Regions from separate parts of the Tardiphaga sp. 172_B4_N1_3 genome, predicted to be linked through region 2. Evidence: predicted binding sites of a transcription regulator. Region 2 holds the regulator's gene; the other holds the start of a gene.

Region 1 (8,053 bases), 1.3 Mb from region 2:
GGAGGAGGGCCCTAAGCCCTTAGGATCAAAAATGAATTCCAGCGTTTAGACTAAAGTAGCTGGTTTGATGGCCTGCGGCACCTTGTCGCGAAACTGTGATTCACCCTAGCATGACGAAAAGCGAGGCATGGGGGCCTCGCATTCGCGTAGCCTATGGGCGCTATCGGCTTTGACCGATCGTGGATGCCCTCGCAAGTGAACAATCAGCAATTTGCCGATCGATAACGATCGAGCCGCTGCAATAATATAAAGGGGGAAAACGGCCATGTGGAATCAGGTCTACAATCCATTCAATAGCTCGACGATCTCGACGCTTGTGGCCGCGATACCGGTGGTCGTCCTGCTGGTGCTGATCGCCACCAACAAGGTCAAGGCGCATATCGCAGCGATCATTGCGCTGGTGCTCGCCAATCTTGTGGCGATCTACGCATTCACGATGCCCGCCAATATGTCGCTTCGCGCATCGGCGCTCGGCGTCGTCACCGGCTTCTTCCCGATTGGCTGGATCGTCCTCAACGTCATCTTCATGTATCGCCTCACGGTGGATAGCGGCCGCTTCGAGGTACTGCAACGCGCCATCGGCGGCGTCACTAATGACCGCCGCCTGCAGATCCTGCTGATCGCGTTTTCGTTCGGCGCATTCTTCGAGGGCGCGTCGGGCTTCGGTACGCCGGTGGCCGTCACCGGCGCCGTGCTGATCGGCCTCGGTTTCTCGCCGCTGGCAGCATCGGGCCTGTCGCTGATCGCGAACACCGCGCCCGTCGCTTATGGCGCGCTCGGCACGCCAATCCAGGGCCTCGCCACCGTCACCGGCTTCGACCCCTTCATTCTGGGCGCGATGGTCGGTCGACAGTTGCCGATCTTCTCCATGATCGTCCCGTTCTGGGTGGTCTGGGCCTTTGCCGGCTGGAAGGGCATGAAGGAAGTCTGGCCTGCCATCCTCGTTACCGCACTCTCCTTCGCGATCCCGCAATTCGTAATCTCGAACTTCATCAATCCGTGGATCGTCGACATCGGCGCCTCGCTGATCTCGATGGGCGCGTTGATCCTGTTCCTGAAGGTCTGGCAGCCCAAGACGATCTGGACCTCGGCCGCGCTGCGCCAGCACGACGATTCCGCGTCCACCGTGCCGCCGGTGAAATCGATGAGCACGGAGAAGCTGACCTCGGCTCAGGTCTGGAGCGCGCTGACGCCATGGATCATCCTCTGCGTCATCCTGCTGGTCTGGGGCACCAACTGGTTCAAGGGGATCGTCAACCCGATCTTCTCCTGGAATTTTCCAGTGCCTGAACTGCACAACATGATCAACAAGGTGCCGCCGGTGGCCGCCAAGCCGACGCCGGAAGGCGCGGTGTTCGCGTTCACCTACGTCTCCTATACCGGCAGCGGCATGTTGCTGGCTGCGATCATCTCCGGCTTCATCATGGGCTTTTCGCCTGCGAAGATGATTGTGGAATATGGCCGCACCATCAAGATCTGTGCCTACTCGCTGATCACCATCTCGGCGATGCTGGCCATCGGCACGCTCACGCGTCTGTCGGGTGTCGACGCGACGCTCGGTCTGGCCTTCGCTGCCACCGGCGTGCTGTACCCGTTCTTCGGCACACTGCTTGGCTGGCTCGGCGTGGCGCTCACCGGTTCGGATACCGCATCGAACGTGCTGTTTGGCAACCTGCAGAGGATCACGTCCGAACAGCTCGGTCTGTCGCCGATCCTTATGAGCGCGGCGAACTCGTCCGGCGGCGTGATGGGCAAGATGATCGACGCGCAATCAATCGTTGTGGCCTCCACCGCAACCAACTGGTTCGGGCATGAGGGCACCATCCTGCGCTTCGTGTTCTGGCACTCGATCGTGCTGGCCTGCATGGTCGGCCTGTTCGTGATGCTACAGGCCTATGTCTATCCGTTCACGTTGATGGTCCTGGCGCCGTAGGGTGCACGCAACGAACCAATGACGAATCCCCGCGGCTGCAAGGCCGCGGGGATTTTTCGTTGTCGCGCCATATTGTTTCCCGACGGTTCTGGTCAACCGTCGCGGCCGCGCGTAGAACCGCGGCCATTGTCGCCATCCACGATCACGCCGAGAATTCTTATGACTGCCATGACCACTTTGCTGCGGGCCGCTCTTGCCGGTGCGGCGTTTCTGATTGTTGTCCCTGCGCATGCCGCCGAAGAGTTTCCATTCGGCATGGAAATGACTCTGGATGCACAGCGTCAGCCCGGCTCGAAGCGGATTCCCAATCTGGAAATCGGCGAGGCCGGCGAGGCGCGGGTGGAGTTGTGGTGCAAGGGCGGCAAGGGGCAGTTCTCGGTCGCCGGCAACACCGTCGTCTTCGTCGCCGGCGCGATGGAGAACCGCAGTTGCTCGGACGCGCAGGCCGCGATGGACGATCAGTTGATCGCCGATCTCGGCGCGGCCACCAACTGGCAGCGGCGCGGTGATGCAGTGACGTTCGTCGGGCCGAAGTCGCTGCGGTTTCGGCTGAATACGAATTGATAGCTTAAGCTGCGAAGGCGCTCCACTTCCCCTCTCCCCCGCGGAGCGCAGCTCCGCCAGGCGGGAGAGGGTGGATCGAACCGCAAAGCGGTTCGAGACGGGAGAGGGGCGCCACGAACTCCGGCCCTCTCCCGCCTTCGCTGCGCTCAGGCACCCTCTCCCGCGGCGCGCAGCTTTGCTGCGCTGGGGGAGAGGGGAAGAAAGAGCGTAGTCTTACGTGCTACTTCCAGTTCGAATTATCTGCATCCCAACGCTGTGCCTTGAACTCCGCCGCGACAGCTGCAACCGCGCCGTTGTCATCGCGCGGATCGCTCTCTTCATCGGCCGTCGGCGAATCCGCGAGAGCCAGCTTCGCGCCCGAGTTCTCATCCGCGGTTGTTACTGACGGTGTGCTGACCCACAGGATCAGCTTATCCGTCGTGCCGGGCTTGTCGGGAGCGATGATCGCGCTGACCTCGACGGTCTCCGTCAATTCGAGCGCGGGCAGAACCTGACTCGGGCGCTTGAAGGTCAGCTTCAGCTTTCCGGTCTCGTCGTCCCATGACGCGGCGGCAGGTTTGCCCGACATGGTTCTGGCGAGCACATTCGCCAGCGTGGTCGCAACCTTGTCGCGATTGATCTTGTCGCCATCGCGCCAGTCGGCGACTGCAAAGCGCACGGTACGATCCATGTCGATAGCGCCCGTGGTCCAGCCGACATTAACGACGCCGGGATAGGTCTTGGTTTTGGCGACGAAAGCCGCAGCGCGTTCCGGATCGATGGCGAGGCTGATGACCTGCTCGCCGGCGCGGAGCGCATCGCACGACACGGTCAGACTGTTCAACGCGACTTCGACATTCTGCCCGCGCAGCGTGCGGACGAAATCGAGCGCAGCTTCGAGCTTGATCTTGACCGCGATCGCTTCGGGCGAGACTTCGGTGAAATCCTTCGGCGCAGGCGCGATATTGTCGTCGGTGGACTGATTGTCCTGGAATTCCTTTTCGCTCTGATCGGAATTGTCCGAAGACGTCACATTGTTGTTGGTCTGACCGACCGAGATCTGTCCCTTGAATTCGAACGTGTCGCCGGTCGGCCGGCGGTTCAGTTTGATGGTCACCGGCAGCTTGTCGACCTGGGTCTGCGTTGCGCCGGTCAGCGTCGACCCGCTGACCGTGAGATTGGCGACGAAGCGATCCTTGCGGTCGCTGCCCTTCTCGGCGGGATAGCAGACATCAAGCGTCGCGGCCGTGACGGCCTTGCCCTGCCGCGTCTCCCGGAGGATCACGTCGGCATTGCCGTTCATGACGCCGTCGATCGAGGTGAAATAGCGCGTCTCGGGGCCTGCCGGCTGGCTCTTCGGCGCGGCTTTCACCTGCGCGAAGGCGTGGTGGACGGTCCCAACCGAGGCGGTGACCGTAAGGCCGAGCAGACAAAGATGAAGCGCGCGCATTTCAAAAGTCCCTGGACGTTATCGACGTGTCTCCGGGCGGATTTATCTGATTCCGCCCATGCGAGATTAATCACCGGATTGAATCAGAACCGCGACCAAGGCGAAAGGCCATAAGTCGCGGGCGCATTGTATCAGGGCAAAAAAGAAGGCCGCCCGGAGGCGGCCTTCGATCACAATGCAGTTGAGCGTGAAAGCAGGGCTTAGAAGCCCATGCCTCCCATTCCGCCCATGCCACCCATACCGCCGCCACCGCCCGGCATCGCCGGTGCAGCTTCCTTCGGCAGTTCGGCGACCATGGCTTCGGTGGTCACCAGCAGGCCGGCAACCGAGGCGGCGTCCTGCAGTGCAGTACGCACCACCTTGGCCGGATCGATGATGCCCTTGGCGACCATGTCGACATAGGTTTCGGTCTGCGCGTCGAAGCCGAAGGTCTCGGACTTCTCGTCCAGGATCTTGCCGACCACGATCGAACCTTCAACGCCGGCGTTTTCGGCGATCTGGCGGATCGGAGCTTCCAGCGCCTTCAGCACGATGTTGATACCGGCCTGCACATCGGCGTTCTCGTTGGTGAGACGGCCGACGGCCTTCTTGGCACGCAGCAGCGCAGTGCCGCCACCGGGGACGATGCCTTCCTGAACGGCCGCGCGGGTCGCGTTCAGCGCGTCATCCACGCGATCCTTCTTTTCCTTTACTTCGACTTCGGTCGCGCCACCGACGCGGATGACCGCGACGCCGCCAGCCAGCTTGGCCAGACGCTCCTGCAGCTTCTCACGGTCGTAGTCCGAGGTGGTTTCCTCGATCTGTGCCTTGATCTGGTTGACGCGGGCTTCGATCGCCGGCTTCTTGCCAGCGCCGTTGACGACGGTGGTGTTTTCCTTGTCGATCACGACCTTCTTGGCGCGGCCGAGCATGGCGAGCGTGACGCTTTCCAGCTTCATGCCGAGATCTTCCGAGACGAGCTGACCGCCGGTCAGGATCGCAAGGTCTTCCAGCATCGCCTTGCGGCGATCGCCGAAGCCCGGTGCCTTGACGGCAGCAACCTTGAGGCCACCGCGCAGGCGGTTGACGACGAGGGTGGCGAGGGCTTCGCCTTCGACGTCTTCAGCGATGATCAGCAGCGGCTTGCCCGACTGCACCACGGCTTCGAGCACCGGCAGCATGGCCTGCAGGCTGGAGATCTTCTTCTCGACGAGCAGGACGTACACGTCCTCGAGCTCGGCGGTCATCTTCTCGGCATTGGTGACGAAGTAGGGCGACAGGTAGCCGCGATCGAACTTCATGCCCTCGACGATGTCGACTTCGGTCTCGAGCGACTTGTTCTCTTCAACCGTGATGACGCCTTCGTTGCCGACCTTCTGCATCGCCTGGGCGATCATCTTGCCGATGGCGGCGTCGCCGTTGGCGGAGATGGTACCGACCTGAGCGACTTCAGCCGAAGACGCAACCGGCTTGGCGCGCTTGGTGATGTCCTTGATGACGGCGGCGACGGCGATATCGATGCCGCGCTTGAGGTCCATCGGGTTCATGCCGGCGGCAACCGACTTGGCGCCTTCACGGACGATGGCCTGGGCCAGCACGGTGGCGGTGGTGGTACCGTCGCCTGCGGTGTCGTTGGTCTTCGAGGCAACTTCGCGCAGCATCTGCGCGCCCATGTTCTCGAACTTGTCCTCGAGCTCGATCTCCTTGGCGACGGTGACGCCGTCCTTGGTGATGCGCGGAGCGCCGAACGACTTCTCGATCACGACATTGCGGCCCTTCGGACCGAGCGTGACCTTGACGGCGTTGGCGAGAATGTCGACGCCGCGCAGCATGCGATCGCGCGCGTCTCCAGAGAATTTAACGTCTTTGGCTGCCATGTGATGGTGCTCCAAGTGATGGGAATTTGAAATTAAAACGCTGTCATGGCCGGGCTTGACCCGGCCATCCACGCCTTGCCGAGCTTGCGGCCTAGACGTGGATCACCGGGACAAGCCCGGTGACGACGGCGTGTGGGGAGGCTGAAGCGAGTCGCTTAGGCGATCACGCCCATGATGTCCGACTCCTTCATGATGAGGAGTTCTTCGCCATCGAGTTTGATCTCGGTGCCCGACCACTTGCCGAACAGAACCTTGTCGCCGACCTTGATGTCGATCGGGATCAGCTTGCCGGCTTCGTCGCGGCCACCGGGGCCGACGCCGACGACTTCGCCTTCAGACGGCTTTTCCTTGGCGCTGTCCGGGATGATGATGCCGCCCTTGGTCTTCTCGTCGGCGACGATGCGCTTGACGACGACGCGGTCGTGCAGCGGGCGGAATTTGGTCTTGGCCATGGGAGTGTCCCTTTAGGGTTTGCGATTTCGTTGCCATCTCGGAGGCGGGCGGGAATCCAGCCGGAACGCTCAAGGCGGCCGGCTCATTCCCTTAGCAATCGCGCTCCGGGAGTGCTAATTGAGCGTCCGGGAAATATGGCCAGACGCTTTTTGAGTCAAGCGAGGCCTTAAGGCCTTGGTGAGGCCAATATAGGATGATCTGGAAACCATAATGGAGAGTCGGCGTAATTCTGCCGACCTCATTGCGCCGTCAGGTGTTTTGCGCTTGGCTGCCGGGACGGGCAGCCGGGGAATTTGCTCTAGGGGATAATATGATCAGGTCACGCTACGCCCGCACGGTTGCCCATCTGGCGATCGTTTCAACTTTGGCGCTGTCATTGGGCGGGTGCGGCACGTCTGGTGGATTGGGCGGGTTCAGCTTTGGGAACTCGCAGCCGACACCGCCGCCGGAGCCCCCGCCGGCGCCGGAACTGCCAGCCTCGATCCGCTCGGAAGAACTCGTCGGCCGCTGGGGCCTGGCGTCCTACATGAATCCCAACGATCGCGTTCGCACCGAGAATGCCGCGCGCGGCCAGTGCAAGCAGCCCTATATCATCGGCCAGGGCGCCACCGGCGGGGTCATCATGCATCTTGCCGACGAGGCGACGCCGCAGGAACTGCGCCTCAAGGGCTCGCCGAGCGGCAAGAACTATATCGGCCCGCCCGGTCCCGCCGGTGGTGAGAAGGATCGCGAGATCGTCTCCTTCGACGGTCGGATTCTCGTCACACGCTTCATCGACAAGGACGCTGCGGTTCGCTACGGCAACATGGTCTATGTCCGTTGCGCACCCAAGGCCTGACCTGACAAGGCCTGACCTGAGGCGTAGGGCGGGTCCCGCCACTCCCTTGAAGACGTGAGCCCATGCACCGATTGCGCGACCTTGTTTTCGGACCGGGCCGTGCGGTCCTTGTGCTGGCATTCACCCAGATCCTGACCTGGGGCATCCTGATCTATCCACCGGTGCTGACCATGCCACATGTCACGGCGGCACATGGCTGGTCGCTGGCCTTCGGCATGGCGGGCTTTTCGCTGGGGCTGATTGTATCGGGACTGCTGTCGCCGGTGGTTGGTGGATTGATCGACCGCCACGGCGGCAATGTCGTCATGGCATCGGGCGCGTTGGCCGGCGCCTTGGGTCTCGCTCTATTTTCAGTCGCCGATCATCCCGCGACCTATCTGGCCTGCTGGCTGTTGCTCGGCGCTGCAATGTCGGCGTCGCTCTACGATCCCGCCTTCGCCACGCTGACGCGCATCTTCGGTGCCTCGGCGCGGCGGCAGATCACCTTCGTGACCTTTGCAGGCGGCTTCGCCTCGACGGTCGGCTGGCCGGCGACCCATCTTCTGCTTGAGGCTGTCGGCTGGCGCGGGACCTATCTGACCTTCGCAGCGATCTTCGCCTTTGTCGTTGCGCCGCTTCATGCTTTTGCATTGCCGCGTCATGTCGCCGTTGCGCCTCTGCCCGTGGTGGACGCCGTTGTCGTCCCCCAGCAGGCAACCCTGCGCCCGGAAGGCTGGCCGTTCATCCTGCTGGCGGCGGCGTTCTCGCTTTACAGCTTCATTCTGTCGGGCGTGACCTCGAACCTGCTGGCGCTGCTGGAGCGCGGCGGGCTCAGTGCTGCAACGGCGGTGACCATCGGTGCGATGTTCGGACCGGCGCAGGTGGCATCGCGGCTGGCGGACTTCATGCTGGCGGGGCGCACCCATCCGCTGTGGATCGCGCGCGGGGCGGTGGTGCTTGTAGTATCGGCCTTCGCAATGCTGGCCTTTGCGGGGATTTCG
Region 2 (8,053 bases):
TCGGGGCGCGCATAGATCAGATCGAACGAATACCGATCGAACGCGCTGCGCGCGATGGCCACGGCATCGAGTGCCTCGCGCGCCGTATGCAAACGTCCCAGTGATTTCAGCGACGCATCGTCAAGCGCTTGTACGCCGAGCGACACGCGGTTGACGCCGGCCTCGCGATAACCGCGAAAGCGCGTCGCTTCGACGGAGGTCGGGTTAGCTTCGAGTGATACTTCGACGTCGGAGGCAACGTTCCAGTATTTTCCGATCGAATCCAGAATCGCGCCGACGGTCTGCGGCTGCATCAGCGACGGCGTGCCGCCGCCGAGAAAGATCGACGTCACGGTGCGGCCTGGCGTGCGGGCAGCCGTGGTTTCGATCTCCCGTGCGAAGGCCCGCGCGAAACGTACTTCGTCGACGGCGTGATGACGGACGTGGCTGTTGAAGTCGCAATACGGGCACTTCGACAGGCAGAACGGCCAGTGCACATAGACGCCGAAAGCGTCCTGCTGTGCGTCAGCGGGGTTCAAGGCAGATCTCCGCGAGTTTCACGAATGCCCTGGCGCGATGCGACAAGCCCTCGCCGAGTGGCGGCAACCCGTGCTTCTCGACCGCGGTCATTTCGCCATAGGTGCGGGTGTGACCATCGGGCAGGAATATCGGATCGTAGCCGAAGCCGGCAGTGCCGCGCGGCGGCCAGACCAGCGTGCCATGGGCGTGCGCTTCGACTTCCTCGAGATGACCGTCGGGCCACGCCACGCAGAGTGCCGAGACGAAATGCGCGGTGCGCTTGTCAGGCGAGGTCGCGCCGCGCTCCTGCAACAGGCGTTCGATCCGCGTCATCGCGCCGGTGAAGTCCTTGGACTCGCCGGCCCAGCGCGCCGAGAAGATGCCGGGTGCGCCGTCGAGGGCATCGACGACGAGGCCTGAATCATCCGCGAAGGCCGGCAATTGCGCGACATTGGCCGCGGCAATCGCCTTGATGGCGGCATTGGCCTTGAAGGTGTCGCCGGTCTCGTCGGGCTCGGCGAGGTCGAGTTCGCCGGCCGATACTGCTTCGATGCCATAGGGCGCCAGGAGATCGCGCATCTCGGCAAGCTTGCCGGGATTGTGGGTGGCGATGACGAGCTTCCCAGTGATTCGACGATGCATGATGCGAGTCTACGCCTGCTTGATGACTTGCGGAATCACGTGACGGCCATTTTCTGGAGCTCGACGAGGCGTCCGACGCCCTTTTGCGCCAGTGCCATCAACTTCAGGAACTCATCCTGCGTGAATGGTGTCTTCTCGGCGGTCCCCTGCACCTCGATGATGCGGCCGTCGCCGGTCATCACGAAATTGGCGTCGGTATCGGCTTCGGAATCCTCGGCGTAGTCGAGATCGAGCACCGGGGTGCCCTGATAGATGCCGCAGGAAATCGCGGCGATATTGTCGCGCAGCACGTTGCCGCCGCCATTCTTAAACATGTTGCGGTTCTTCATCCACGAGATGCAGTCGGCCAGCGCAACCCATGCGCCGGTGATCGACGCCGTACGGGTGCCCCCATCGGCCTGGATCACGTCGCAGTCGATGGTGATCTGGCGTTCGCCGAGCGCTTCGAGGTCGACGGCAGCGCGCAGCGAGCGGCCGATCAGGCGCTGGATCTCGACGGTGCGGCCGCCCTGCTTGCCGGATGCGGCTTCGCGGCGGGTGCGTTCCAGCGTGGCGCGGGGCAGCATGCCGTATTCGGCGGTGACCCAGCCGCGGCCCTGGCCCTTGAGCCATGGCGGCAGGCGCTCTTCCAGCGTGGCGGTCACCAGCACATGAGTGTCGCCGAATTTCACCATGCAGGAACCTTCGGCATATTTGACCACGCCGCGTTCCAGCGACACGGCGCGCAGTTCATCGGGCGCACGACGGCTTGGCCGCATGAGAAAATCCTTCCAAATGTCCAGAGAAAGCCTGTTCGCGGTGCTTTTAGGGGCCACGGACCGCAGCGGCAAGGGCAGGGCAGGTTCCACAACCGCAATGGTGCTTGTATCCGGGGGCTCGGGGCGACAGATTAGGTCCTCAAGGAGTACCCTGTGGCCCACCACGATCCGATCGGCCTGATTTCGCCGCATGCCGGGCTCGCCCAGCTCAATGAGCGATCGCGTGAGATCTTCCGGCAGATCGTCGAGAGCTATCTCGCCACCGGCGAACCGGTCGGTTCGCGCAATATTTCGCGCCTGATCACGGTTCCGCTGTCGCCGGCGTCGGTCCGCAACGTCATGTCGGACCTGGAGCAGCTCGGCCTGATCTATGCGCCGCATACCTCTGCAGGACGGCTGCCGACCGAACTCGGACTGCGGTTTTTTGTCGATGCCTTGATGCAGGTCGGTGACCTCACCGAGCCGGAGCGGCAATCGATCCAGCAGCAACTGTCCTCGGTGGGGCGCTCGCAGACGGTGGAGGCGGCGCTCGGCGAGGCGCTGACGCAGCTGTCCGGGCTGACCCGCGCGGCAGCGGTGGTTCTGACCGCCAAGTCCAATGTGCGGCTGAAACACATCGAATTCGTCCGTCTGGAGCCCGAAAAGGCGCTGGTCGTGTTGGTCGCCGAGGATGGCCAGGTCGAAAATCGCGTGCTGACCCTGCCGCCCGGCGTGCCGTCGTCGGCGCTGAACGAGGCGTCGAACTTCCTCAATGCCCGGATTCGCGGCCGTACGCTGGCTGAGGCCCGGCTGGAGCTGGAAACGGCGCTGACCCAGAACCAGATCGAACTCGATCAGCTGACCCAGAAGGTCATTGCCGCCGGCATTGCCAGCTGGTCGGGTGGCGAGAAGGACGATCGGCAGCTGATCGTGCGCGGCCAGGCCAATCTGCTCGAGGATCTCCATGCGCTGGAGGATCTTGAACGCGTTCGCCTCCTGTTCGACGATCTCGAAGCCAAGCGCGAGGTGATCGACCTTCTCGGCCGGGCGGAGACGGCCGAAGGTGTCCGCATCTTCATCGGCTCGGAAAACAAGCTGTTCTCGCTGTCCGGCTCGTCCACGATCATTGCGCCCTACAGCGATGGCGCCGGCCATATTGTCGGCGTTCTCGGTGTCATCGGGCCGACCCGGCTGAACTATGCGCGGGTGATCCCGATGGTAGATTACGCGGCGCGCATCGTCAGCCGCATGCTCGGGGGCTGACAGATCGGCCGAATCCGGCCGGTTGCGCTTGATTTTCGGCGCTCAAACCCCGATATCCCGCTCAGCAATCCCACCATTTTGGCGTGTTTTTGAGAAGGCAGCGTGATGACTGATTCCAATGGGCAGAACGACAATCAGGACAAGACGGCGCAGGCCGCCGATCCGGTGGTCTCCAAGCCCTACATCATGCCGGACGATCCGGAACCGAATTCGGTCGAGGCCCTGACCAAGGAAGCAGCGGAATCGCGCGACAAGATGCTGCGCACGCTGGCGGAGATGGAAAACCTGCGCAAGCGGACCCAGAAGGAAGTCGCGGACGGCCGCACCTATGCGATCGCCAATTTCGCGCGCGAAGTGCTCGATATCGCCGACAGCCTGCAGCGTGCGCTGGATGCCGTGCCTGCCGACACCAAGGCCGCGGCCGATCCGGGCCTGAAGGCGCTCCTCGAAGGCGTCGAGCTCACCGAGCGTTCGCTGCTCAACACGCTGGAAAAGAACGGCGTGAAGAAGTTCGACCCGTCGGGCGAGAAGTTCGATCCGAATTTCCAGCAGGCGATGTACGAAGTGCCCGATGCTTCCGTGCCTGCGGGCACCGTCGTTCAGGTCGTGCAGGCCGGCTACACCATTGGCGAGCGCGTGCTGCGCCCGGCGCTGGTTGGTGTCTCGAAGGGTGGCGCCAAGGCTGCACCTGTAGCGTCGGAGTAAAGCTGCGTAGTAGGAGCTGGATCGCCCGGTCAAGCCGGGCGATGACAGCGAGAGTCAAGCCGCCAGATCGCCCGACTGAATACGCTTCACGCCGGCCTTGTTCATGTCGGCCCAGGCTTTGGCCAGTGAGCCCTGCGTGTCGATGCCGCGGCAGGCATCTTCGACTACATAGACATCGAAACCTGCTTTTCGCGCATCGAGCGCCGACCACGCGACACAGAAGTCGGTGGCGAGGCCGACGATAAATACGCGCTGCAATTTGCGGGCTTTCAGATAGGCGGCAAGACCGGTGGTGGTCTTTCCGTCAGCCTCGGTAAACGCCGAATAGCTGTCGACGTCCTTGTTGAAGCCCTTGCGCAGGATCAGCTCGGTATGCGGGATCGCGAGATCCTTCGACAGCGCAGCCCCTTCAGTGCCCTGCACGCAGTGATCCGGCCACAGCACCTGCTTGCCGTATTTCACCTCAAGGGTCTCAAACGGCTTCTTGCCGCTGTGGCTGGATGCGAAGGAGATATGGCCCGGCGTGTGCCAGTCCTGCGTCATCACCACATCGGCGAATTTCTTCGCGATGCCGTTGATGACCGGGACGACCTTGTCGCCGTCCTTCACGGCCAAGCTGCCGCCCGGCAGGAAGCAGTTCTGCACGTCGATCACCAGCAGAACGGATGTGCGATCGAGACTGACCTTGCCGGCGGCGGATAATGTTTTGGGAGCTAGACTGGTCATGGCTACGGCTCCAAGCCCCCCGAGAATCTGACGTCTGTTGAGCATCGCGAAATTCCCCGTACCAAATTGGCCCAGCAAATCAGGTCACGGGGAGATCGTAAAGCGGGCCGTGAGGACGGCCGTGCGTTCTTTAGCGCGGCTCGATACCGTCGCGCACGGCGCGGAAGCGCGGAAACGCCTTGGCCCAATCGTCACGTGGGGCGCTTGCGATAATGCGCATGGTGACCTTGCCGCCGCCGAAGCGCAGCCACTGCACAACGCTGACCGGCGTGTTGTTCTTGCCGCTGACGGCGTCGATACGGGTCTCCCAGCCTGCCATGCCGTCGATCCGTTGCGGCTCCGACATGGTGATGCGGCCTTCGCGCAGGCCGGGAATCGTGCCTGCGGCCTGCTGGGCAAAGCGGCCGCGATCTTCAGCCTTTTCCGGCGCGGAGGCCAGGCTGCCGATCACCACGAAAGGACTCGTTTCGATGCTGTTCTCGTCGCTCGAGTCGGCCAGCAATAGCGCGGCACCCGGCGCCAGCGTGCGGACGGTCTTGAAGTCGCTCATTTCCGAGACCTTGAACGGCATCAGACCGAGTTGTTCTGCCAGCGGGACTTCCTTGCGGACCACGGCGGATGAGAGCATCTGGCGCACCGCGTCGTCGGTGTAGATTTTCTGGGCGTTTTCCGGGACCTGCACGGCGACATAGCCGGAGAAGGTCCCGCCGCCGACGATCATCGAATAGCGCCTGACATTGCCGGTCGCGTCCTTGGCGTTCTCGATCGTGTAGAAGGCCTTTCCGGCCGTGGTCTCGATGCTCTCGGGCTTCGCGGCCATACCAGCCGGATTGGCCTTGAACGCGATCTCAACCTCGTTGAAGGCGGCGGCTGGTAGCTCGGTCATGAGCACCTTAACGCCCTGATCGGAGGTCTCGAAGCCGACAAAGGTCTTTGCCGGGGCGAGGCCGACCAGCGGGGCCAGACCCACGCGGAGCCCCGGCGGGAAAATCGGATCGGCCGCCAAAGCGGGACGGTGGGCGACCGAAATGGCCGTCAGCATGGTCAAGGCGAACAGGGGCGCAGCATGTTTCATGAAAAATCTACTGGGTTTGCATTGAGGCTGTTCGATGGTGCGGGGCTCCGGCCTTGGCCGTCACGCGACCGGCCGGAAGGGCGTTCACGGTTGCCCTGTTCCGCCAACAGATCAAGCCATAAATCCGTTCCCGGCGCCGTCCGCGCCCATCCGTCGCGTATTGGCGAAACAACCGCCAAGGGTCTGTTTCACCAAATATTAATTTCGCGCACCGGTCGTGTTTTCATGGGTCTGGAGTGTGCCAGATGCCTTGCGGCCACCACCCCCCCTCCTATATGAGGCCTACCGTCGCAATATCGCGAATAGTTGATGTTTGGGGGTTGGGAGCGGGGTGCCGTCAGGGCCCAGCCAACCTGCCGCAGAAAAAGGATATGAGAGCATGGGAAAGGTCATCGGTATCGACCTCGGTACGACGAATTCCTGCGTCGCCGTCATGGATGGCAAAACGCCGAAGGTCATCGAGAACGCAGAAGGCATGCGGACCACGCCGTCCATCGTGGCTTTTACCGATGATGGCGAGCGCCTCGTCGGCCAGCCGGCCAAGCGCCAGGCAGTTACCAATCCCGAGCGCACCATTTTCGCGGTGAAGCGCCTGATCGGCCGCCGCTATGACGATCCGACCGTCGAGAAGGACAAGAAGCTCGTCCCCTACAAGATTGCCAAAGGTGGCAATGGCGACGCCTGGGTCGAAGTCGACGGTAAAACCTATTCGCCCTCGCAGATCTCCGCCTTCACGCTGCAGAAGATGAAGGAGACCGCGGAGGCTCATCTCGGCCAGAAGGTCGAGCAGGCCGTCATCACCGTGCCCGCTTACTTCAACGACGCCCAGCGTCAGGCCACCAAGGATGCCGGCAAGATCGCTGGTCTCGAAGTGCTGCGCATCATCAACGAGCCGACTGCTGCTGCGCTCGCTTACGGCCTCGACAAGTCGAAGTCCGGCACCATCGCGGTGTACGACCTCGGCGGTGGTACCTTCGACGTCTCGATCCTTGAGATCGGCGACGGCGTGTTCGAAGTGAAGTCCACCAACGGCGATACGTTTCTCGGCGGTGAAGACTTCGACATGCGTCTGGTCGGCTACCTCGCCGACGAGTTCAAGAAAGAGCAGGGCATCGACCTGCGCAACGACAAGCTGGCCCTGCAGCGTCTGAAGGAAGCTGCAGAAAAGGCGAAGATCGAGCTGTCGTCGACGACCCAGACCGAAATCAACCTGCCGTTCATCACGGCGGATGCCTCAGGTCCGAAGCATCTGACGCTGAAGCTGACCCGCGCCAAGTTCGAAGCGCTGGTCGACGATCTCGTGCAGAAGACCATCGAGCCTTGCCGCAAGGCGCTCAAGGATGCCGGCCTCACCGCCGGTGAAATCGGCGAAGTGGTTCTGGTCGGCGGCATGATCCGCATGCCGAAGATCCAGGAAGTCGTGAAGCAGTTCTTCGGCAAGGAGCCCCACAAGGGCGTCAACCCGGACGAAGTCGTGGCCATCGGCGCCGCCATTCAGGCCGGCGTGCTGCAGGGCGACGTCAAGGACGTGCTGCTGCTCGACGTGACCCCGCTGTCGCTGGGCATCGAGACGCTGGGTGGCGTGTTCACCCGGATCATCGAGCGCAATACAACGATCCCGACCAAGAAGAGCCAGGTGTTCTCGACGGCCGAAGACAACCAGAACGCCGTTACCATCCGGGTCTTCCAGGGTGAGCGCGAAATGGCGGCCGACAACAAGCCGCTCGGCCAGTTCGACCTGATGGGCATTCCGCCGGCTCCGCGCGGCATGCCGCAGGTCGAGGTGACCTTCGACATCGACGCCAATGGCATCGTCAACGTGTCGGCGAAGGACAAGGCGACCAACAAGGAACAGCAGATCCGGATCCAGGCATCCGGCGGTCTGTCCGAGTCCGACATCCAGAAGATGGTCAAGGACGCCGAAGCGAACGCTGCCGAGGACAAGAAGCGTCGTGAGGCTGTCGATGCCAAGAACCACGGCGATGCCCTCGTGCATTCGACCGAGAAGGCTCTCGGCGAGCATGGCGACAAGGTTGGTGAGACCGAGCGCCGCGCCATCGAGGATGCCATGAGCGACCTGAAGGAAGCTCTGAAGGGTGATGATGCCGAGGCGATCAAGGCCAAGACCAACACGCTGGCGCAAGCTTCGATGAAGCTCGGCGAAGCGATGTACACCCAGCAGGCCGAGGCTGACGCCAAGCGCGATGCCGAGAAGGATGACGTGGTCGACGCCGAATTCACGGAAGTCGACGACGACAAGCCGAAGAAGTCGGCCTGATAGGCGAGCGGAACGATGACCCTCATCCTGAGTAGCGCGGTGCGCGTCTCGAAGGATGAGGGTTGTTTTTTGTCAGGCGGGCCTTGTTAGGCAAGTTTTGTTAGTGCGGGAGTAGCATCTTCATCGATG

Evidence for each region. The regulator HrcA, encoded in region 2, represses chaperone genes, less so after heat shock. The targets are predictions, from matches to a motif close to GTTAGCACTCNCNNNNNGNGAGTGCTAAC.
Region 1: AB7783_RS29195 (co-chaperone GroES) is a predicted target of HrcA. The motif match lies at 6,325-6,353, and genes of this name have one in related genera.

What each region holds. Positions count from the first base shown of each region.
Region 1 is NZ_CP197238.1:6,189,443-6,197,495, forward strand. Features, by position in the region: gene AB7783_RS29175 (L-lactate permease) at 266-1,933, shown strand; gene AB7783_RS29180 (META domain-containing protein) at 2,102-2,497, shown strand; gene AB7783_RS29185 (hypothetical protein) at 2,718-3,926, opposite strand; gene groL (chaperonin GroEL) at 4,127-5,782, opposite strand; gene AB7783_RS29195 (co-chaperone GroES) at 5,938-6,234, opposite strand; gene AB7783_RS29200 (hypothetical protein) at 6,546-7,073, shown strand; gene AB7783_RS29205 (MFS transporter) at 7,136-8,053, shown strand, end outside.
Region 2 is NZ_CP197238.1:4,909,036-4,917,088, forward strand. Features, by position in the region: gene hemW (radical SAM family heme chaperone HemW) at 1-518, opposite strand, end outside; gene rdgB (RdgB/HAM1 family non-canonical purine NTP pyrophosphatase) at 505-1,140, opposite strand; gene rph (ribonuclease PH) at 1,176-1,898, opposite strand; gene hrcA (heat-inducible transcriptional repressor HrcA) at 2,052-3,140, shown strand; gene grpE (nucleotide exchange factor GrpE) at 3,246-3,845, shown strand; gene pncA (bifunctional nicotinamidase/pyrazinamidase) at 3,900-4,616, opposite strand; gene AB7783_RS23275 (hypothetical protein) at 4,702-5,646, opposite strand; gene dnaK (molecular chaperone DnaK) at 6,026-7,924, shown strand.